Regions from separate parts of the Pseudoalteromonas sp. MM17-2 genome, predicted to be linked through region 1. Evidence: predicted binding sites of a transcription regulator. Region 1 holds the regulator's gene; the other holds the start of a gene.

Region 1 (12,052 bases):
AACAGGTTCGATTTTGTTGATACCAACATCCCGTTTGTTGGTAACGAGGTTTGGCTCGCTTTGATGGTGGCCTTGTACTTCGGCAGAAGGGGAGTGTACACGCAGGAACTCAGCACTGAGCTCGGCGCTATCGCCATTGTCAAAGTGAATGTCTAAGGTTTTTGAACGCTGATGATAGTGTAAGGTTGTTATCAACATAAACCAGCCTCAATAAAAAGGGCTTGGGTGAAGTTGCCCAAGCCCATGCCGTTATAGAATAAAGCGGCTTAGGTCTTCGTCTTGCACTAAGTTACCCAAGTGCTGGTTGACGTATTCGCCGTCAATGGTAAGACGTGAGCCTGCCTTATCGGAAGCATCGAAGGATATTTCTTCCATCAATCGCTCCATGACTGTGTGCAGTCGACGAGCACCAATATTTTCTGTCTTTTCATTCACTTGCCATGCTGCTTGAGCAATGCTGTCAATGGCATCGTCGGTGAACTCAATAGTCACTTCTTCGGTATTCATAAGCGCGATTTGTTGCTCCGTTAACGAAGCATGCGGTTCAGTCAAAATACGCTTAAAGTCATCGGCGCTGAGGGCGTCCAACTCAACTCGGATCGGTAAACGACCTTGTAGTTCAGGGATTAAATCCGAGGGTTTGGCCATTTGGAACGCGCCAGAAGCAATAAATAGAATATGGTCAGTTTTCACCATACCGTGCTTGGTGCTCACACTTGAACCTTCAATAAGCGGCAGCAGGTCACGTTGTACCCCCTCACGGCTTACATCTGGGCCATTTGCTTCACCGCGCTTACAAATTTTGTCTACTTCATCTAAGAACACAATACCGTGTTGCTCAACAGCTTCAATAGCGAGCTCTTTAACATCTTCGGGGTTAACCAGTTTGGCGGCTTCTTCCTCAACAAGTAGTTTAAAGGCTTCTTTAATCTTCAACTTGCGCTTTTTGGTTTTGCCGCCGGACATGTTTTGGAACATGCTCTGTAGCTGGTTGGTCATTTCTTCCATGCCGGGCGGTGACATGATTTCAACATTAGGCGCTTGCTCAGCAACATCGATTTCAATTTCTTTATCATCGAGCTGACCTTCACGTAATTTCTTACGGAAACTTTGGCGGGTACTGCTATTTTCACTTGGTTGTGACTCGCCCCAGGTGTCTTTAGCTGGTGGCAGTAATGCGTCTAAAATACGTTCTTCTGCAGCTTCCTCAGCACGGAAGTGGTGTTTCTTCGCCTGCTGCTCACGAACCATCTTAATGGCAATGTCGACGAGATCGCGGATAATAGTTTCTACTTCTTTGCCAACATAGCCAACTTCAGTGAACTTAGTCGCTTCTACTTTCAAAAAAGGAGCATTAGCAAGTTTGGCTAATCGGCGTGCTATTTCAGTTTTACCCACACCGGTTGGGCCGATCATAAGGATATTTTTCGGTGTTACTTCCGGGCGCAGGCTCTCGTCGAGCTGCATACGGCGCCAACGGTTGCGCAGGGCGATAGCCACCGCTTTTTTAGCATTGCTCTGACCAATAATGTGTTGATCAAGCTCGTGAACGATTTCTCTGGGAGTCATAGCTGACATGGCAGCTCCTTTTACAATTCTTCGATAGTTTGGTGGTTGTTGGTAAATACGCAGATATCGCCAGCGATTTTTAAGCTGCGTTCAACGATTTCACGCGCACCAAGCTCGGTGTTTTCTAGTAATGCAATCGCGGCTGATTGGGCAAAGTTGCCGCCGCTACCAATCGCAATTAGGTCATGTTCAGGCTGTACCACATCGCCATTACCAGTAATAATTAGTGAGGTGGTTTCATCAGCAACAGCAAGAATGGCTTCGAGTCGCCTTAAGGCTCTGTCACTGCGCCAATCTTTGGCCATCTCTACAGCGGCTTTGGTTAAATGTCCTTGGTGCATCTCTAATTTACTTTCAAAACGCTCAAAAAGGGTAAACGCATCGGCTGTACCGCCTGCAAACCCGGCGATCACTTTACCGTTGAAAAGACGACGCACTTTACGCGCGTTGCCCTTCATTACCGTGTTGCCGAGCGAAACTTGGCCATCGCCGCCAATAACAACCTTGCCTTCACGGCGTACAGAAACGATTGTGGTCATGTGTGTCCTTATACCCAGTCTGGGTGTTTGTAACTGTCTAATAGCGAGGAAATATGGGCATTAAAAAGGGATTTCAAGGTAAACTTGCAATCCCTTTATGTGATTTGCTGTGCCTGCTAGGTTATTTACATGGCGATAACGGCTTTCGCTTTGCCTAATTCCACAACCAGATGCCACAGCCCATGATTTTTGCCTGACGCTTAAGCTTGTTCTTATCGCTCTCTGCGCCGCGCTTGGTCGGATAGGGGCCTAACCGTACTCGAAACCAGACGCCATTGCTGCCTTCAGTGCGCCTGATTTCTGATACTAGCCCGACAAAGGCTATTTTGGCCTTGAGCGTTTCCGCCTGCGCATAGGTTCTAAATGACCCGCATTGCATTTGATAAGGGCCTTTTTGCTCAATTTCTTTAACCTCAACCTCTATCTCGGCTTGCTTTATTTCGTTAATAAATTCGGGCGTTTGCGGTTTTTTAATTTCTGGCTTGGAGGCGCTTGGTTTCTGCTTAACTTGCTCAACAGCCTCAGGATCAGCATTGGTTTTTATATACCAGAGGCCGTAAGCGAAGCCGGCGAGTAACAAAATGGCCAAAGCAATAAGCACAAGCGGCAGAGGCTTTTTTGCTGGGGCTTTTTTGTTCTTACCACGCTGAGGTCGTTTGCGATTTATATAGTCGTGCTGCGCCATAATTGTTTTTGTGTTCTCTTTACATCATGTCTATGGGATCAACGTCCAAATTCCAGCGTACTTTTTGTGCCAGCTTATTACTACCGAGGTAGTTCATTAGTTGCGCCAAAAAGCCGTGTAGCGCGCCTCTATCTTGCCCTTGAATATGCAATTGATAACGGTATTTGCCAGCGACTCGTTCGAGCGGTGCGGGAATCGGACCCAGCAATTGTATCTTAGGCACGGGGGCTGCGGGAACTAAATCCGATAAAAAGCGCAACAGTAGTGATAAATCATGCGCTTCCGCCCTTAGCAGGGCTAAGTGCGAAAACGGTGGCATTTCTGTTTCATGGCGCTCTTGCAAAGCATAACGAGCAAAGTGTTGGTAACCATTGTTGACTAAATCTTGCAATAGTGGGTGCTCTGGGAAGTGAGTTTGCAGTAACACGGTGCCTGGTTCGCCACTGCGACCTGCGCGTCCTGCTACTTGAGTCACTAGTTGTGCTAAGTGTTCGGTGGCACGGAAATCACATGAGTATAACCCGGCGTCGACATCAAGAATAATGACTAGGCTGACATCAGCAAAGTGGTGGCCTTTGGCTAGCATTTGTGTGCCCACCAATAGGCGCGCGCCGCCGCGATTGATGGCAGCCAGTTCTTCCTCCAAACTGCCTTTACGTCGTGTTGAATCTCGGTCGATACGGCTGATGGGTGTGTCGGGAAATTGCTCGCTTAATGCTTCTTGCAATTGCTCGGTGCCCAGCCCCACCGGGTTTATTTGTGTGCTACCACAATCCGGGCATTGCATGGGCGGTGCACTTTGCTCGCCACAATGATGGCACACCAAACGACGCATGGCCTTGTGGTAGGTCGCGCTGGTGCTACAACGCGAGCAATCGCTGAGCCAGCCGCACTCATGGCAAATGAGCGAAGGGGAAAAGCCGCGACGATTCAAAAACACCATCACTTGCTTTTGTCTCGCCAGCTCACGCTTGATATAGGCAAGGGCGCTATGGCTGAGTCCAGCCTCAAGGTGCTGACCTTTAATGTCTATGAGTTCAAATTGATTGTCACTGCTGGTTTGTGCCCGTTGAGTGAGACTGAGCAATTGGTACTTATCGGACAATGCACGGTTGAGTGTTTCCAGGGCAGGGGTCGCGCTGCCTAGAACTAAGGGAATGTTTTGCTGTTGCGCACGGTAAGCGGCCAGATCACGGGCGTGATAGCGTAGGGTGTCTTGCTGTTTGAATGAGGCGTCATGCTCCTCATCGACAATAATCATGCCTAGGCGTAAAAACGGCATAAAAATCGCCGAACGTGTGCCGATCACTATAGCACAGCTACCTTTTTGGCAAAACCGCCAGGTTTGCAAACGTTCATTATCTGTCAACGCTGAGTGCCAGAGCATAATTGGCGTATTGGGGAAGCGGCGGCGAAAGCGGTTTACCGTCTGTGGTGTTAGGCCTATTTCAGGGACCAAGACTAAGGCTTGTTTGCCCTGTTGCAAAACCGCCTCTAAGCACTGCAGATACACCTCGGTTTTGCCGCTGCCTGTGATCCCCTCAAGTAAAAAAGCGGCAAAGCCTGGGGATTGGTTAATGGTTGTGCAGGCGATGGCTTGTTCGCTGTTTAACCTTGGTTTGTTGGCCACCTGTAATGGCTGCTCGCGCCATTGACTATCAAATTCAACTGCTTGAGTTATTAGTTTTTTATTGATGAGGGCATCAATGGTGGCTTTGGAGTAGCCCAGAGCTTTAATTTCCGTGGTGGGCGATTTCCCTGATTCAGCTAGCTGCTTAAGCAAGGCTTGTTGCTTTTTCGCCCGCAGTGTCGGTTGTTGTTGCCCTTGCTCGGTGAGTTGCAGGTAATTAATGCTGGTTTTATCAATATCCGCGCCTTCACGCAGCGCTTTTGGCAAAGCGGTAAAGACGGTTTCACCTAATGGATAATGATAATAGCGAGCAGTAAATTGCAATAACTGTAGGTGACTGTCATCAATAATGGCAGTGCTATCGAGCACGGCTTTAACGGCTTTGACTTTATCTTCCGGCATCTCTGTGCTGGCTTTTACCTTTAACACCATACCGGTCAGGACACGCGAACCAAAAGGAACACTGACCCTTACCCCTACAGTCACGGCGCGAGAGCGCAACTCGATGGGCAATAAATAGTCGAAGCTACGGTGTAAGGGCACCTTAAGTGCTACTTCAAGGTAGCACGGGGTCGCGTTGCTACTGTGGCTGTTGGAATCGCGAGATGATGGCAACAAAAATCAGGCCCCAAGAACTAGAATATAGCGCTAATGTACTAAATTCATGGCGCAGTGAATAGCCGCAATTAAAGCTTGAACATTAATCAGGAGTAAAATAAAATACGCGGCCTTAAGGGTGCTGAGCGGGTTATATCCATGCTTTGGCACATTGAAACTAACGCGTATGGTGCCAAACTTCGGGTTTGGAGAGCGATACGGCCTATTTAGAGGTAACCCCCATGAAAGAAGGTATCCACCCTAAGTACGAAGCAATCAACGCAACGTGCTCTTGTGGCAACAAATTCCAGACAAGCTCTACCCTGTGTAAAGACATTCACCTAGACGTATGTTCAGAGTGTCACCCTTTCTACACTGGTAAGCAAAAGATCCTTGATACAGGTGGTCGTGTAGATCGCTTCAATAAGCGCTTCGGTGCGCTTAGCAGCAAGAAGTAATCTTTGCTTGTCGAGAAAAGCACCTTCGGGTGCTTTTTTTGTGTCTATGATTTTTATCCATCCCCATTATTCATACTAGCCATTTCACCTTAAGCTCTAGCTCATTTAAAGTGACAAAAAAAGCACAATAATGACGCTAAAGTTCACTAAAATTCACTTACTTTGTTATTAGCGAACAATAAGATTCGTTATCCGAACGGTATTCTTTTTAGTTATATTAAGTTATTTGGATATAGCATTATGCATGGCTTTAGGTGGTTTTTTATGCATGCATAAGTCCCTATAGTGCATGGAATATCAAAATTTACACATAAAGCTTTAGATAATGTGCATGAATTTGGGCTTAAAACCCTTTAATTTCGTACAACAGGATAGACCTGATATTGCTTGAATATATTTAGAAAAGCGGTATGGTTTGCCTTAACTAGCTGAACTCTCACATACATTTCTAGCAGGATACTCGTTCATGTCTGACTTTCGTGAAAAAGCCCTCGATTACCACGCTAACCCCGTTCCAGGAAAAATTAGCATTGAACTCACCAAAAGCGCCGAGACCGTTAACGATCTCGCTTTAGCCTACAGCCCAGGTGTTGCAGAGCCGGTGCGTGAAATCGCTGCCGATGCTAACAATGCTTATAAATACACGGCCAAAGGCAACATGGTTGCTGTGATCTCTAATGGCAGTGCCATTTTAGGGTTGGGTAACTTAGGGCCGTTAGCGTCTAAGCCGGTCATGGAAGGCAAGGCGCTACTGTTCAAGCGTTTTGCTAATCTTGATTCCATCGATATCGAGGTGAAGCATCGCACCACGGAAGACTTTATTAACACTGTAGAAAATATTGCCGATACCTTTGGCGGTATTAACCTCGAAGATATTAAAGCCCCAGAGTGCTTCGAAATCGAGCAAGCGCTCATTGAACGCTGTAATGTGCCAGTATTTCATGATGATCAACACGGCACTGCTATTGTCACTGCCGCAGGCATGCTAAACGCCTTAGAAATTCAAGGTAAAGATATTCGTGATGCCTTGATCGTGTGTTTGGGAGCTGGCGCAGCGGCAGTTGCGTGTATGGAGCTGCTTATTAAGTGTGGCGCTCAGCGCGAGCATATTTACATGCTTGACCGTAAAGGGGTGATCCACACGCGTCGTGATGACTTAAATGAATACAAGCAATTATTTGCTAACAACACCGATAAGCGCACCTTGCAAGACGTTATTGCCGATGCCGATGTGTTCGTTGGTGTTTCTGGCCCAGATTTGCTCTCAGCTGAAGACCTTAAATTGATGGCCGACAAGCCGGTCATTTTTGCCTGTTCTAACCCAGACCCAGAAATTAAGCCGGATGTGGCACACAGTGCGCGCAAAGACTTAATTATGGCCACTGGGCGCTCTGACTACCCGAACCAGGTGAATAACGTACTGTGTTTCCCATTTATTTTCCGTGGTGCACTGGACGTGCGTGCCACCGCTATCAATGATGAGATGAAAATTGCCGCTGTAGAGGCTATTCGCAGCATCGCCAAGGAGCCAGTACCTGAGTCAGTGTTAACGGCATCTGGAGTGAGCGAATTAGAGTTTGGCGCGCAATACATTATTCCCAAGCCCATGGATCCACGATTATTGCCACGCGTAGCGAAAGCCGTGGCGCAGGCGGCTGTGGACTCAGGTGTTGCGCAAATTGATATGCCAGCGAATTATATGGCTGAGTAATCACTTTACTACTCAGCGCTAGAAAAAAGAAAACCCAAGCTTAGTGCTTGGGTTTTTTTATGGCTTGCAAAGAGCAATTGCTTCACTAACCGCTTTTCATACAGGCCGACTTGCGACATGTATGAACAACACTAAGCTAGCTCCTGCAATGAGGCCTAATGCTCAGGGGTTAGTTAAACTTGCTTGTCTTTGTTAGTCCTCTCCGATAACAGGCACTTCCACACCCATTTCTTCCATAATTTTTCTCACCTCTTCAGGTACCTTCTCCGGATTATCTTTTCGGAGATCTTCGTCATTTGGCAGCGGTTGACCAGTAAAGGCATGTAGAAATGCTTCACACAGCAACTCACTGTTGGTGGCGTGACGAAGATTATTCACCTGGCGGCGAGTACGTTCATCGGTTAATACTTTTAAAACATTGAGCGGGATGGAAACGGTAATTTTCTTTACCTGTTGGGCTTTTTTTCCATGCTCCGCATAAGGGTGAATGTATTCACCATTCCACTTGGCCATAATTTGCGTCTTATTTTTGGTCACTTAGGCATCAATAAGGGCGAAATTTTATCGCGTTGGTAAGGATAGTCAAATATTCATAAATTAGCTATTTAGACGTATAAATGTTTTGACTTCTAAATTGTGTTAATTTAACCTTTTAGACGTCTAAACATCTATTTTCTTGATTGGGGGCAAATATGTCACAACTAAAAAAAGACACCATCGCCGTGCGCCATGGTATTGATGCCGATAAGCACCACGGTGCGGTGGTGCCACCCATTCATTTATCGACCACCTATTCCTTTGCTGATTTTGATAGCAAACGCGAATATGATTATGGTCGTAGTGGTAATCCCAATCGGGATATTTTGGCGCAAACCTTAGCGCAACTAGAAGGGGGAGAGCACGGAATTATCACCGCGACAGGTATGGCCGCAGTGCATCTAGTGACGCAGCTACTGACACCCAATGACACGCTAGTGATCCCCCATGATTGTTATGGCGGCAGTTATCGCTTATTTACCTCTTTAGCCAAGCGAGGGTTGCTTAAGGTCGAGGTTATCGATTTCACTCAATCAAACTGTTACCAACGCTTAGTGGCCGCCAAACCCAAACTGGTGTGGATTGAAACGCCCAGTAATCCCATTTTGCGACTCACGGATATCCGCGCAGTGTGCGATGCCGCGCAGAGCATCGGCGCGCTGGTTGCAGCCGACAACACGTTTTTATCTCCCGCCTTACAAAACCCGTTGTTATTGGGTTGTGATGTGGTGGTGCATTCGACCACTAAATATATCAATGGTCACTCCGATGTGGTCGGTGGTGCGGTGATCACCAAAACCAAAGAGTTAGGTGAAGAGCTGGCATGGTGGGCTAATAATATTGGTATTACCGGCGCCGCTTTCGATAGCTATCTCACCCTGCGTGGTTTGCGTACTTTGAAAGTGCGCCTGAAGCAGCATGAAGAAAATGCCTTGGCGATTGCTCAATACCTTGAACAGCATCCTAGTGTGCAGTCAGTTTACTACCCAGGGTTGAGTTCGCACCCACAACACGACTTGGCAAAAGCGCAGCAACAGGGCTTTGGCGGTATGGTGAGCTTTGACATTAAAGGCCAGCTGCAAGACAGTGCAAAATTCCTCACCTCAGTACAGCAGTTTACCTTAGCGGAATCGTTGGGCGGGGTGGAAAGCCTTATTTGTCACCCCGCGACCATGACTCATGCGGGCATGGACAAGGCCGCTCGACTTGAGGCTGGGGTCGGCGACACGCTTATCCGGATTTCTGTAGGTATTGAAGATAAGCAAGATCTTATCGATGACTTAGATGCCGCTTTTAACGCGTTAGCAAGCAAATAAGAGGATACTATGACTCAGGTTGTACATAAGTTTGGTGGTTCGAGTCTCAGCAACGCGGCGCGTTACCATGCGGTCGCCAATATTGTTATCGGCAACAGCCAACTCGGTGACGTGGTGGTGGTCTCTGCGGCGGGCAAAACCACGGATACGCTAGTGAAGTTGTGGCAGGCCTATCAACAGCACGATAGCCATGGTTATCATGATGTCTTGCAGTTGCTACGCACCCATCAGCATGAGCTTATTGATGAGCTATTAGCAGCGCACCAAGCACACGCTCTGCAATCACAGCTTAATAGTGAGCTTCAGCGCATAGCTGAGCAATTGCAGACAAACACCTTAGATGAGGCGTCCTTATTAGCCCATGGTGAACTGTGGTCGGCCCGCTTGCTGGCGACCTATTTGCAGCAGTTAGGCTATGCTGCGCAAGATCTTGATGCGCGGCAGCTACTGTGTATGCACCAAGGGCAACTACTGCATTTGGACAATGAAAAGCTCTGCGAGCGCCATATTGCCAGGGATAAAATCAACGTCGTAACGGGGTTTATTGCCGCCGATAGCAACCAGCAAACAGTCACCTTGGGACGCAATGGCAGTGACTACAGCGCCACTTTATTGGCCCGTTATGTCAACGCCAAACAAGTTTGCATATGGACCGACACGCAGGGGGTTTTCAGCACCGACCCACGTAAAGTAGCCGATGCCTTAAAGTATCAAAAAATTTGTCGTGGCCAAGCCAACCGCCTTGCCCAGTTAGGTAATCCGGTATTGCATGCGAAAACGCTGTCGCCTTTGCAAGGTAGCGCGATTAAGCTATCGGTGCGTAGCTCCTATGACAGCGATGCCAGTGGCACTGAGATTGTCCGCGAAGGTTACTGTAAGCATAAACGTTTTTTGACCACCATAGAGGGCGTTGACCTATATCGTGTGTCGAGCCTTAAAGTGGATGAACTGGCAACGTTAAGCCAGCTTATACAGCACACCATAGGCCATTTTCAGCAGCAGGGTATAGACTTTTTGATTGTACCCAGCGCCCATAGCACTCTTATTTCCCGTGAGCTGGGAGAGCGTGGACAACTCGTTGAGTCAAATCTCAATGGGTGCGCCTTAGTCAGCCCAAACCAGTATACTCAGCAAGGCTACCAAGAAATGCTGGCATGCTTAGAGCAACTTAACTTAACTATCCGCTTTAGCCACTGCGATCAAGACTACGCCTTGGTACTGACCGATCAAATCATTGATGCCGATAGTTTAGGCAAGGTACATCGCACTTTAATTGGCGCACATCAGCAAATTGCCGTGATTGTCGCCGGCCTTGGAAATGTGGGCAGTGTGTTTTTACAACAGTTTACGCAGCAGCTAGCGCGTTTAGAGCAGCATTTTGAGGTAAAACTGGTTGGTCTACTGCGAAGTCGCAGCATGTTGTTTGACCCCTGTGGGTTAGACCCGCAGAATTGGCAAGGTCAATGGTTAGAACAAGCGGTTCCCTATCAAAGCGAGCAGTTGTGCGAACGCCTCAATGAGCTTGATTACGAACACAAGGTGGTCATTGATATAACCGCCAGTGAGTCATTCAGTGTCCTTTACCCTGACTTTGTGCGAGCTAACTGTCATTTGATCAGTGCCAACAAGTATGCCGGAACAGCGCCACATAGTTGGTATCAGTCGTTACGTAACGAGCTGGCAGAGCGCAATCTCAAATGGCGTTATAACACCAGTGTTGGCGCTGGGCTACCCATTAACTTTGCATTAGCTGATTTGCAGCGTAGTGGCGATGACATCACCCGTATTCAAGGTGTGTTTTCTGGGACGTTATCATGGCTATGCAGTCACTATGATGGCAGCCAAGCTTTTTCTGAGCTGCTTTTTGCGGCGCAAAAGCTAGGTTTTACCGAGCCCGATCCACGTGAAGATTTATCCGGCCGAGATGTACAACGTAAGCTGTTGATCCTCGCACGCGAGTTGGGTTTGCAGTTGGACATTGACGATATTGAGCTAAGCCCACTGATGCCAGAGTCTTTAGCAAAAGGGAGCTGGCAGGATTTTCTCGATAATATTGCCTTACTTGATGACTTTGTTAGCACCCACGCACAGCAGGCGCAAGCCGAGCAAAAGGTACTGAGGTACAACGCTGACTTACGCATTGTTGATGGCAAGGTAAAAGCCCAAGTGGGTCTTGTTGCAGTGGCACAATCCAACCCGTTAGCGGGATTAAGTCCGGGCGACAATATCTTTGTCATCAACAGTCGCTGGTATGCGCAGAATGCCTTGGTTATTCAAGGCCCAGGTGCAGGGAAAGAGGTCACCGCTGCAGGTGTCCACTCAGATCTCTACTGGCTTATTGAGAGTCTTAGTTAATGCGGTAACAGGGTAATAAAAAAGCCAAGCATTATTGCTTGGCTTTTTTTATTTAGAAGAGTTCGTCTTCAGTGGGCAGCTCAGGTTCATCATGCCCTTGAGTTTCGAAGATCACCGGCGGCGCTTTTTCCACATACTTAGTGGGGGCAGTCCCTTTTATAAAGTATTCAAAGCGGCTGGTGTGGTCGTTTTGATGACTTAATAATCCTGATTTTAGATCAATTCGTACTGATTCCAGTCCTTCGGGTGGCTCGATAGGGGCCGCAGGCTCATCTTCAAGGGCCACACGCATGTAATCAATCCAAGCCGGTTGCGCTGTTTTTGCACCAGATTCGGCACCAAAGGTTTGTCCTTTCCCTAAGTTGTTGTTGTAACTGGTACGTCCTAGCGGATTACCTGGGTTATCGAAGCCAACCCATACTGTGGTCATAACATTGGCGTTAAAGCCACTAAACCAGGTATCGACCGAGTTGTTGGTGGTGCCGGTTTTACCTGATAAATCACGGCGCTTTAACCGCGTCGCGCGCCAGCCAGTACCATTCCAGCCGGTGCCATGCTTCCAGCTGCCACCACCCCAAATTGCACTGGTCATCGCATCGGCAATTAAGAAGGCATTCTGTTTAGAAATAACCCGAGGTGCGCATTGCGGTAACTG
Region 2 (12,052 bases), on a different contig from region 1:
AAATTATCCTGTGTTTCTTTGTCTGGCACTCGCAATAGCGCTTCGGCCAAACACATTAACACCACCCCTTCCTCAGTCGACAGGGAGAACTCATTTAACAGGGCATCAATACCGTTTTGACCGTCTTGGTCTTTGCGGATATTCAATACCATTTGTCGTGCGCGCTCCCAAGCGCGACTGCGTGCCGTAACGCCTACTTCAGCCAGTGGTAAAATATGATCAATCACTTCATTTTCATCAATGCGATAGAAGTCACGGATCTTCTGGCGGATAGGGCATTCAGTAATCAAATTGCCTTCAAATAACATAAGCAACCCTCAAAATCATGGAGTCTAAAAATAGCAACTGTACCCACACCACAAGGTGAGATGGTGGGGCCTCGGTTACGACAATTACTACAGTGTAGGTCACCCCGCTGCTAAAACGCGAAGGTGAGATTGCACTCAATATGAATACATATTCGCGGGCATTCTAATGAAAATGCCGCAGAATATGCTGGTTTAATTTTTCTAAATACGATAATTTACAGGGCATATTTCTTCGTTGTCCGTATAAAATGCTGCTATGTCTTTAACAGCTAAACCTCGCACCTTAGACCGAATCGATCTCGCTATTCTCGACGTTTTACAACGCAATGGTCGGATCTCTAACGTCAATTTAGCTAAGCAAGTTAACCTCAGTCCTAGCCCTTGCCTCGACCGTGTAAAACGGCTCGAATCAGAAGGCTTTATTGAAGGCTATCATGCTAAGCTCAGTGAGCAAAAATTAAACCAAAGTTTATTGGCTCATGTGCAGGTGTCGTTAGTGACATCTAATACTTCGGTATTTAAAACTTTTAAAGAGCATATCCTCAATACACCACAAGTAGTGGAGTGCGATATGGTTGCTGGAGGCTACGACTACTTACTCAAGGTGCGTGTCAGTGATATGAACGAATACCGCCAAGTACTGGGAGATTTAGTGGATATTCCTGGGGTCGGTACGCATCATACGTATATGGTGATTGAAAAGGTAAAAGAAGATACCGGGCTCAGTATCGAGCTGTGAACGCCCTGAACATGCCAACACAAGCTGTAATATAGAGTTTACGAATAGCGCTATTAGCTGCTTGCAAAAAAAAAGAGCACCTAGGTGCTCTTTTTGGCTCAATGCAAATTGAAAATAATGATTATGCCCATCCGTCATAGCGCTTGCGGCGCGACAAAATAACGGTGAGGATTATTCCTAAGAATAGACCAATAAATGCAATTGCCCCACCGTAGGTGAGTAACTGTCGCTTTTCTTTGGCCTTTAAGCCTTGTTGTTTAGCATTAAGCGCGTCGCGCTCGGCAATCGCTTGATCTAGCTGAGCTTGCAACTGCTGGGCTTGCTCCTGCAAGTCGCGATTCAGCGTTTGTAGCTCGGGAAGCTGTGCTTGGGCATTGCGCAACGCCTGTTGAGTTTGTGCCAGCTGCTCACCAAGTTCCTGATATTGAATCTTTAAGCTTTTATCTTGGTTGATAAACTTAGTTTCAACCCAGCCTTGGCGCTGTTTATCATCGATTATCTCGAGAAAGCCGTTATTTTCTTCACCGCTCACCAGTGTCACTGGCGTGCCCGCATCAACTGAACCTAAAATGCGGTAGTTTTTACCTGCTCCAGAGTGCATAAAAATATACAGTTCATCACTGATATAGGCGGTGCCTTGTTCTGCGTGTGCTGCGGTGGTGAACAATGCGCTGAGCATAAAAGCGAGCGCGACACAGGCGTGTTTGACCATCCAACTTAACCTTGTTTTACGTAAATAATTTCTCCAATCCCAGCATAGTATGGGTTGGCGCAGTGATTGGCAAGGGTGATTTTGTAACTCACCGACGCTAGTAAAGGGGCAAAATAGCACGGCCAAATGGCAAAATGTTTGCATTCGTAGGCGGCTTTGTTTATGTTGTGCTTTTGACGATTTCATTGGTCTTCCTATAGCGCATGGACACTGAGATAGAGCTTAAGTTTTTAGTTTCCGAGGCGGTGATACCGTCCATACCCGCACTCATTACCCAGTTTGCAAAAACCGTAAAAAATAAACCCGCACGCAACCTGCAAAATGCTTATTTCGACACCCCGAGCCGAGAGCTTAGAGCATTAGATATTGGTCTTCGTACTCGCTGTTGTGACGGCATTTGTGAGCAAACCATTAAGCTTGCAGGTGAGAACGTGGGTGGGCTGCACCAGCGTCCAGAGTACAATTTGCCTATTGACGGAAATCGTCCACAGCTGCACGACTTTGATGCCAGTATTTGGCCTCATGGGGTGCAAGTGGACGCGTTAGCCGACAATCTCTATCCGCTATTTAGTACTAACTTTATTCGTCGCACTTGGTTAGTTGAAACCCAAGCAGGGACTGAAATTGAAGTGGTGCTGGATAAGGGGGAGGTATCGGCCAACGCCAATGTAGAGCCGATTTGCGAACTTGAGGTTGAATTAGTAAAGGGGGAGCGCAGTGAGCTGTTTTCCCTAGCTGAAAAATTAATCGATAACCTGCCTCTACGCATGGGTTATTACTCAAAGGCAGCTCGAGGTTATCGGCTGGCGGACGATCAGCCGCTCAAAGCCAGTAAAGAGATTGGCCTTGTGCCGCTGAGCAACGATGACAGCCAAGAGCGAGCACTGGAGAAGTGCTTGAGTTATGGCATTGCTTTTGTACAAAAACACGAACAATGTTATTTCCAAAAGCCGACCCTTAAAACACTGAAACGGGTAACCGATGGTGTCAGTCTTATTCGCCATAGTTTGTGGTTATTCAGCGATATCGTTGAAAAACAAGCGACCGAGCGTCTGCGCGGCGAACTTAAGTGGTTACTGAGCGAATTAAGTTGGGTCGAGACGGCGATTCAACTGAAAACCTTTACCTCGAAAAAGCATGCTTATTATAAGAAAATCAATGCAGCACCAGAGCTAACTCAGGTGATAGGCGATCTAAAATCCATCCAACCAAGCATTGACGATGTCCAGGCTATATTCACTAGCACACGCTATAACTTGCTGTTGTTAGATTTAACAATCTGGTTGACCGAGCGAGGGTGGCGACAATCATGGGGGCAAGCGCAACTTCAGGCTGGTGAACAGCCAATTCATGATCTGGCGGCACGGCTACTCGACTATGATTGGCAGGAAATGAAAGAGCTCGTTGAGCCTCAACAGCCGCTAGCTAGCGAGCAATACTTACAGCTTAAGCAGCGCTTGGAACGCAACCTTTTAAGTGGCTGTTGTTTGGGCGCATTGTTTGATGAGTCTTTGCGCATGAGCTTCCGGGCGCCATGGCTAGATATTGTGCACGGCACGTTTGAATTATTCACCCTCGATTATCTTGGTCAGCTGTGCCAAGGTAATGAGAGCGAGCAATTCATCAAAATTCAGGCTTGGTTGACGCAAAAAACCGATAGTCTGTTGAGTGCCATGGAGCAAAGCCGAGAAGCGACTCGTGATGTTCAACCTTATTGGCGCGATTAGCCTACTTAGCCTCAGCTTTGCAGCTGGGGCTGAAATCCAACCTTGGCGGAATTATAAAAATCTCCCTGATTTGAAAGTGGTCTATACCGTCAGTAAAGATGGTATCTACCATATTTATGCTGAGCTTTTCGTTGCCGACGCCCGCACAGCTCAGTTACTGACGCTACTGTACAACACCCAGCAAGCATCGCAGTGGTTGCATGCAGTACAAGAAGTTCGTCTTTTGCATTCGCAAGGCAATCGCAACCGCGTATACACGGTGATTAATTCGCCTTGGCCCGTTGCTGATAGAGAGCTCTATACACAAAGTTGCTATCAGCGTGTCAATGACTATACCACTGAGTTACGGGTGCACGCCTATAACCCAAATATCGCTCGTAAAAGTGATAGGGTACGCATCACAACCTTGACTGCTAACTGGCGAATGACGCAGCAAGACGACGGCTTACTTATCCGCTATCAGGTTTTTGCCGACCCAGGTGGTAAGCTTCCACGCTGGCTCAGTAATAAAGTGTCGTTGAAAAGTGTATCTAAAACTATGATGAGCTTGAAAAGTCAGTTAGCAGCAGTACACGCTTTGCAAATTGCGCCAATCAGTGCCGGCGATTGCAGCGAGGATTAACTGCCGAGAGTGGGGTTATAGCTATAAAAAAAGCGCCATATAGGCGCTTTTCAATTAACTTATAGGTAATTCACTATAATCCAGCGTCGGCTTTAAGTGCCTGTGCTTTATCGGTCGCTTCCCATGGGAATTCATTGCGACCAAAGTGGCCGTAAGCCGCTGTAGGCTGATAAATTGGACGTTCTAAATCAAGCATTTGAATTAAACCATAAGGACGTAAGTCGAAATGCTTGCGGATCAGTTCGATTAAACGCGTTTCGTCTAATTTGCCGGTGCCAAAGGTTTCAACACTGATGGAGGTTGGTTCGGCAACGCCAATGGCATAAGACACTTGGATTTCGCATTTATCGGCCAGGCCGGCCGCGACTATATTTTTGGCAACGTAACGTGCTGCGTAAGCGGCAGAGCGATCCACTTTCGATGGATCTTTACCTGAAAATGCACCACCACCGTGACGTGCCATACCGCCATAAGTATCAACGATGATTTTACGACCGGTTAAGCCGCAATCACCCATCGGGCCACCGATCACGAAGCGTCCTGTGGGGTTAATGAAGAACTTAGTCGCATCGGTAATAAGCTCTGCTGGTAGCGTTGGTTTGATAATGGTCTCCATGACCGCTTCAACCAAGTCATCTTGTGCAATAGAATCGCAATGTTGCGTTGACAGCACGACGGCATCGATACCAACAGCCTTGCCATTCTCATAAGCAAAGGTTACCTGTGATTTGGCGTCTGGGCGTAACCACGGTAATTCACCATTTTTGCGCACTTCGGCTTGGCGTTGTACCAAGCGGTGTGAATAGGTAATGGGCGCTGGCATGAGCACGTCGGTTTCATTACAGGCATAACCAAACATCAAGCCTTGGTCACCTGCACCTTGCTCTTCTGGACGAGCGCGGTCAACACCTTGATTAATATCAGGAGACTGTTTACCAATGGTGTTTAGAATTGCACATGAGTCGGCATCGAAGCCCATATCGGAATGGGTGTAGCCGATTTCACGCACGGTTTTGCGCGTTAACTCTTCAATGTCGACCCAAGCACTGGTTGTGACTTCACCACCGACCATCACCATACCGGTCTTCACATAGGTTTCGCAGGCTACACGGGCATGGGGATCTTGCGCCAAAATAGCATCGAGTACCGCATCAGAAATTTGGTCAGCGATTTTATCCGGGTGTCCTTCAGACACAGACTCAGAAGTAAATAAATGTTTTGCCATAAGTTTCTGCTCACAAGTATCGCGCTTCCCAAGATCATACCAGCCACTGGGTTGAGCGCAGCATAAATTAAGGCGCGTATTCTAGCTAAATCACAGGTGATTTCCTAGCTTTTTACGCCTAGACGTCTAAATAAAATTGATTGTATAGCGGTCTTTTGACCTTTATTGCTTGGTGTTTTTGTACTCTTTTAGTTATCAGTATTTTTATTCGTTATGAGTAATTCTAAAGTTACTCGTTCGATGCCCAATTTTTAATTGCAGGGGGCAGATGAATAAGTAAGAATGGGCTTTCGTCTTATTCTTTACCCGCGCCAGCATGAGCGCGAGTGAAGCCCCAGCGCAAATACATTTAAAGGTAGGAGAATTCATGCCATCACGCAAAGAACTTGCAAACGCCATTCGCGTGCTTTCCATGGACGCGGTTCAACAAGCTAAATCAGGTCATCCGGGTGCCCCGATGGGCATGGCCGATATCGCCGAAGTACTGTGGCGCGATTATCTTAAGCATAACCCGATCAACCCTAACTGGGCTGACCGTGACCGATTTATTCTCTCAAATGGCCACGGTTCAATGCTGATTTATTCGCTTTTACACTTAAGCGGCTATGATCTTCCTATTGAGGAAATTAAAAACTTCCGTCAGCTTCATTCAAAAACTCCGGGCCACCCTGAATACGGTTATGCTCCGGGTATTGAGACTACTACGGGCCCGCTTGGACAGGGGATCACCAATGCGGTAGGCATGGCAATTGCGGAGAAAGCCCTTGCTGCTCAATTTAATCGCGCTGACCATGAAATTGTTGATCACTATACTTACGCTTTTATGGGCGATGGCTGCTTGATGGAAGGGATTTCTCACGAGGCGTGTTCGCTTGCAGGAACTCTAGGCCTTGGTAAGTTGATTGCGTTTTGGGACGACAATGGTATTTCTATTGATGGTGATGTAGAAGGCTGGTTTAGTGACGACACTCCCGCGCGTTTTGAGTCTTACGGCTGGCACGTGGTTCGTAATGTTGATGGTCACGATAGCGAGGCTATTCGCGCTGCTATTGACGAAGGCCGCGCCCAAGGTGACAAGCCAACGCTTATCTGTTGTAAAACAGTGATTGGTTACGGCTCTCCGAATAAATCAGGAAGCCATGATTGCCACGGTGCGCCGTTGGGCGATGATGAAATTAAAGCTGCGCGCGAGTTCTTAGGTTGGTCTCATGACGCCTTTGCGATTCCTGATGATATCTATCAACAGTGGGATGCTAAAGAGAAGGGCACGCAAGCAGAGCAGAGTTGGCAGGATAAGTTTGCGGCATACAAGGCGGCATACCCTGAGCTTGCTGCTGAGTTTGAACGTCGCCAAAATGGCGAATTGCCTGCTGACTGGGCTGAGAAGTCGCAAGCCTATATTGAGCAGTTACAAGCAAACCCTGATAGCCCTGCAACACGTAAGGCATCGCAAAATGCCTTGAATACCTTTGGCCCCATGCTACCCGAGTTTATGGGCGGCTCAGCCGATTTGGCCGGATCGAACTTAACTATTTGGAGTGGTTCAAAAGGCCTTAGTAAAGACGACGCGTCAGGTAACTACATTTTCTATGGGGTGCGTGAATTTGGTATGTCCGCCATTATGAATGGCATTGCCCTGCACAAAGGTTTCATTCCTTACGGTGCAACCTTTTTGATGTTTATGGAGTATGCACGCAATGCAGTGCGCATGGCTGCACTAATGAAGACGCCTAGCATCTTTGTTTACACCCACGATTCCATCGGCCTGGGTGAAGATGGACCGACTCACCAACCGGTTGAGCAAATGGCGAGCCTACGTTATACACCGAATCTAGTGAATTGGCGTCCATGTGACCAAGTTGAGTCAGCCATTGCGTGGCAGCAAGCGATTGAGCGCAAAGATGGGCCAACGTCGCTGGTCTTTACGCGTCAAGGTCTTGCTCAGCAAGCACGCGATGCGCAGCAGCTTGCTGATGTGAAAAAAGGTGGGTATGTATTAACCTGTGATGGCGAGCCAGAAGTTATCCTGATTGCTACAGGCTCGGAAGTACAACTTGCTATGGATGCAGCTTCTGAGCTTCGCGCTCAAGGTCGTCAGGTACGCGTTGTGTCTATGCCATCAACGGACTTGTTCGATCAACAAGACGCACAGTACAAAGAAAGTGTCCTACCCAGCAGTGTGACTCGCCGTGTCGCTGTAGAGGCAGGCATTGCCGACTTCTGGTATAAGTATGTTGGTTTGAATGGCAAAGTTATCGGCATGACTAGCTTTGGTGAATCAGCGCCAGCGGGCGAATTGTTTAAGCACTTTGGCTTCACCGTGGACAATGTGGTTGCGGCGGCCAACAGTCAGTTTTAAATAATTAGAGACGTAAAAAAACCCGCGAACTTCGCGGGTTTTTTGTTTGAAGATAAGCCTGTATTAGCAGTTTGTTTCTTCTGCACCGGCGTTTTCTTTAACATTTTCACACGCGTCTTCAACCGCGTTTTGAGTGTCAGTGATCGCCTCATCAATTTTTTCACCTGCCTCTTCGGCACCGCCACTGTCTTCACAGCCCATAGCGAATACTGCGGCAAATAATGTAGCGATAAATGCTTTTGTTGCTGAATGATTAAACATAGAACTCTCCTTGAATATTAACTCTTTAAATCTGGATTCAAATAACGTGTTTTGGTTGCGGTCGCGGGTTTCATCCCGCCTGTGACCGCTTGTACTGTAAAACTAATAACTACCTTGGCGCTTTACCACGAATGGCGCCAGCAACAAGGGAGATAACCAGCAGTACCAAGAATACAAAGAAAATAATTTTAGCGATGCCAGCGGCTGCGCCAGCAATGCCACCGAAACCTAAAAGTGCTGCGACCAAAGCGATAACTAAAAATGCAATTGACCAACCTAACATAATGTACCCTCCATAGATTTGCGTTTCGGAATATACGCTGCTAAGTCCATGCCAACTTTTAAGGTATTGATTTTAATGGGTTTGTTGTTTTTTGTGGACTAGGGGAAAAGAAAAGCTTTCACTGTTTGTGTAAAAGATACAGATTAATTTTATGTTCATAGAACAAGCACTTGGGCAGGTGCTGAATACGGAGGAGGTGGTTTATCGGCACCAGAACTCAGTCATCAGCAGCCATGCCACCTATGATTGTTTTAGAGGCCTCTACTCTTCCTCAGTTACACTTTTTTTATCGGCCTGCGCAAGCCGAATTGTGCGCTGCTGCACTAGCTGAGATAAAGGCACAAGTTGGAAACCTTCGCCCTCGAGTTCTTGCAATGCCTGTTGCAAGAACGCAAACGTTTCGGGGTAGGGGTGAGCAATTGCAACTGCGTAGTCATACTTATCAGCGAGAGTCTTTAACTGCTCAAAGCGATAACGTAGTTGCTGCTCGGTGGTAATATTGTCGAGAAAAACATGGCGAGCAATATTGCTGACACCGTATAGCCCGGCAATTGTTTGCGCTTTTGAATTGGGAGTTGTTTTACTGTCGAGAAAAAACAAATCCTGCTCTTTTAGCACTTCCATAGTCCAGCTCATCGGCGCATTTTGCTGGGTTAGCAGCGAGCCCATGTGATTATTGACGCCGCGCGCATTGGGTAGGCTGGCTAATGCCTTGCGTAGCTCGTGTTGGAAAGCTTCTTTTGACATATCCATTGTCAGCCCCCCAGGCCCTAACGCTTTACCGTTTATAGCTTGCATAGGGGCATGCAAAAGCACCTCTTTATCTAAGGCCCCTGCCTGTTGAGCAAAGTGAGCGGCGTAAGGAGTAAAAGGGAGCACCGAATAGGTCACAGCGCCAGGCAAGTGCAAGGCAGCCATGTCGTTACGATGATAGCCGATGTCATCAATGACAATAGCGATTTGCTTCGCATGTACTGGTGATAAGAGCACCAGCACATACAACGTAGTCCATATTAAAAAGCGCACAATATGTTTTTATCTTTGTTGATGATTAGTGTGCAGGCCCGTGCTTAAAGCCGATCCTGCGTTTTTATTGTTCTAATAGTTGCTGAGCTTTTAGTAATTGTTTATCAAGCAGTGCGGTTAAGTTTTTATGCGCACTTTGCCCCTCAGCTAAGCTGATTATAACTTCTTTATTTGATTGCGAAAGGGCAGGTTGCAATATCGGCACATCAGGTACGATGCCAGTCCCCTCAATGGACACGCCAGAGGGGGTATAGTACTTCGCTGTGGTCAGCTTCAAAGCACTGCGGCCATCGCCTAAGGGGATCAATGACTGCACCGACCCTTTACCATAGGAGCGAGTCCCTACCACGGTTGCCCGGTCATTATCCTTGAGCGCACCGGCAACAATTTCTGCAGCAGAAGCAGAGCCCTCATTGATCAGTACGACCATGGGGGCGCCTTGAATTATGTCCCCTGCTTTTGCTTCAAAGCGTTGATTAGCCTCCACAAAGCGACCTCGAGTAGAGACGATAACACCTTGAGACAAAAATAAATCGGCAATGGCAATGGCACTGTCGAGGGTACCGCCTGGGTTATCACGCAGGTCAATGAGCAAACCGTTGAGTATGGCGCCGTTGGCGTTTTGCATCATGGTGATGTGACGCGCGACATCATGAAAACTATGATTGTTGAAGCTATTAATGCGTAAGTAGCCCATGCCATTGGCCTTAAGCTCACTGGCAACGCTTTCAATGTGGATAGGCTGACGGGTAAGCTGAAAGTCGAGGCGTTGTGAGTGGCCTGCGCGAGCAACGGCTAAATGCACTTGCCCATCTTCACGACTGCTGATCAGAGCAGAGACTTCTTCTAAGGTAGTATTATTCACCTTAGTGCCATTGATAGACACGATAACGTCACCACGTTGTAAGCCAGCGGCCCGGGCGGGTGAGTTGGGTAGGGCGGAGATCACCACTACATGTTTGTCACGCTGTTCTACCTCGATTCCCAGGCCCTTGTATTGGCCATTGGTGACATCGAATAATCGTTTTAACTCTTGCTCATCAAGGAACTCGCTATATGGATCAAGCTCTTGTAATAAACTGCTGAGTACATGTTGGTCTAACTTGTCGCGGTCCACTTCCTCAACGTAGTAGTTGTTGATGTGAAAAAGCACTTCATCGAGTTGGCTGTCCTTTGCCAATGAAGCAGGCGCTAGTACCACTAAGGCAAAAAAACTGAGCCCTAGTAACAAGCGCTTGTATAGGTAAGTTGTGAATACAAACATCGGCTGCCCCCTTGAGGTGCAGCCTCTATTCAATTAGGAGGACTTGCACCATGTCGTTGGGTTAACGGCACGTCCTTTGTGGCGTATTTCAAAGTATAGACCAGGATCAATTTGACCGCCGCTCTGGCCTACTAAAGCGATTGTTTCGCCTTTATAAACCGGATCGCCCACTTCTTTAAGTAATGCTTGAGCGTGGCCGTATAGGCTCATATAACCCTTGCCGTGATCGACCACCATGACCCAACCAAAACCTCTTAGCCAGTCAGCAAAGACCACTTGGCCATCCTCTATACTGGTTATACTGCTCCCTTCACTGGCTGCGATCACCACCCCTTTCCAATTGAACCCTTGGCGTTTACGGGTGCCAAAGCGGTGGGTAAGCTTACCCCGTGTCGGCCAAGTTAATTTTCCTTTACTGCTACCCAGACCTAACATAGCTACTTGGCGGTCTTTACTGCGCTCTAGCTCCGCTAGGGTATCCAGTAAGGTCTGCTCATTATCTTTTAAATACGCTATCGAGCTTTGCAGTTGATTTAATTTACCTTGTAGCTCTTGGACCTGAGATTGACGTTGTGCTTTAGCTGCAACTAATTGCTGTTGCTGCTGTTGTTCTTGCTCGCGTAGCTTCGCCAGTTGTTGTCTGTTTTGTTGCAGCGCTGCTTGGTTTTGCGCTATTTCACGCATTGTTTGTTGTAACGCTTCAAGCTGTTGCAAACGAGCTTTGTTGAAATAGTCGTAATAGCTAATGGTGCGCTCTAACTTGGCTGTGTCTTGTTGGTTTAACAGCATCTTTGAATAATCGTGCCCACCCACCATGTAGGCGCTCTTTACTTGGGCTGCAAGTACTTTATCAAGCTTTTTACGACGCGACTCCAGCTGTTCAGCCTGTTGTTGTAACTTTTGGTGTTGCCGTTCGTTGTCTGCGAGCTTGTTATCGAGCGCACGTAACTCCTTTGCATTTGCAGCGATAGCTTGCTCTGAGTTCTTGAGTTGGCTCTGTAACTTATCCAGCGAGCGTTGCTGCTGCTGATAATTCTGTTGGCTCTTTTTTAATTCTTGTTGGACTTCGGTTAAGTCTTGCTTGGTGCGGTTCTCGTTAGCAAAGCTATTGAAGCTTAGGAACGCCAAAAGTGTCGCGCACAGCAGCGACACCTTTTGACGTTTGTGACTCAATAAAACCATCGGCATCGAGGTTACTTAAGACGCATGATGGGTGAACCAGTCATTTCTTCTGGCTGCTCCATGCCCAGTAGATGCAACATAGTGGGAGCTACGTCACTGAGCGTTTTGCCATCAATAGCTTGAGCATCACGGCCAACGTAAATGAATGGCACAGGCTCGCTGGTGTGGGCGGTATGCGCTTGACCAGTCTGTGGGTTTACCATTTGCTCGGCATTACCGTGATCGGCGGTAATTAAGGCCTCGCCACCGACTTGCTCTAACGCTTCCACCACGCGGCCAATACAGCTGTCCACCGCTTCACAAGCTTTTACGGCTGCTGCAAATACGCCTGAGTGGCCAACCAT

The links. The regulator MetJ, encoded in region 1, represses methionine synthesis genes. The targets are predictions, from matches to a motif close to TAGACGTCTAGACGTCTA.
Region 2: the regulator MetJ is predicted to act here: its motif matches at 5,445-5,462, upstream of metK (methionine adenosyltransferase).

The regions. Positions count from the first base shown of each region.
Region 1 is NZ_JAKRFV010000005.1:98,880-110,931, reverse strand. Features, by position in the region: gene MHM93_RS06365 (DUF971 domain-containing protein) at 1-198, opposite strand, end outside; gene hslU (HslU--HslV peptidase ATPase subunit) at 250-1,578, opposite strand; gene hslV (ATP-dependent protease subunit HslV) at 1,590-2,108, opposite strand; gene MHM93_RS06350 (SPOR domain-containing protein) at 2,263-2,793, opposite strand; gene priA (primosomal protein N') at 2,813-5,038, opposite strand; gene rpmE (50S ribosomal protein L31) at 5,263-5,478, shown strand; gene MHM93_RS06335 (malic enzyme-like NAD(P)-binding protein) at 5,945-7,189, shown strand; gene metJ (met regulon transcriptional regulator MetJ) at 7,382-7,702, opposite strand; gene metB (cystathionine gamma-synthase) at 7,882-9,042, shown strand; gene metL (bifunctional aspartate kinase/homoserine dehydrogenase II) at 9,052-11,397, shown strand; gene MHM93_RS06315 (PBP1A family penicillin-binding protein) at 11,450-12,052, opposite strand, start outside.
Region 2 is NZ_JAKRFV010000003.1:189,542-201,593, forward strand. Features, by position in the region: gene putA (bifunctional proline dehydrogenase/L-glutamate gamma-semialdehyde dehydrogenase PutA) at 1-308, opposite strand, end outside; gene MHM93_RS04160 (winged helix-turn-helix transcriptional regulator) at 565-1,047, shown strand; gene MHM93_RS04165 (TIGR04211 family SH3 domain-containing protein) at 1,169-1,945, opposite strand; gene MHM93_RS04170 (CYTH and CHAD domain-containing protein) at 1,963-3,486, shown strand; gene MHM93_RS04175 (START domain-containing protein) at 3,461-4,108, shown strand; gene metK (methionine adenosyltransferase) at 4,182-5,333, opposite strand; gene tkt (transketolase) at 5,701-7,692, shown strand; gene MHM93_RS04190 (hypothetical protein) at 7,756-7,953, opposite strand; gene MHM93_RS04195 (DUF1328 family protein) at 8,063-8,236, opposite strand; gene MHM93_RS04200 (divergent polysaccharide deacetylase family protein) at 8,498-9,262, opposite strand; gene MHM93_RS04205 (S41 family peptidase) at 9,327-10,526, opposite strand; gene MHM93_RS04210 (peptidoglycan DD-metalloendopeptidase family protein) at 10,560-11,714, opposite strand; gene gpmM (2,3-bisphosphoglycerate-independent phosphoglycerate mutase) at 11,720-12,052, opposite strand, start outside.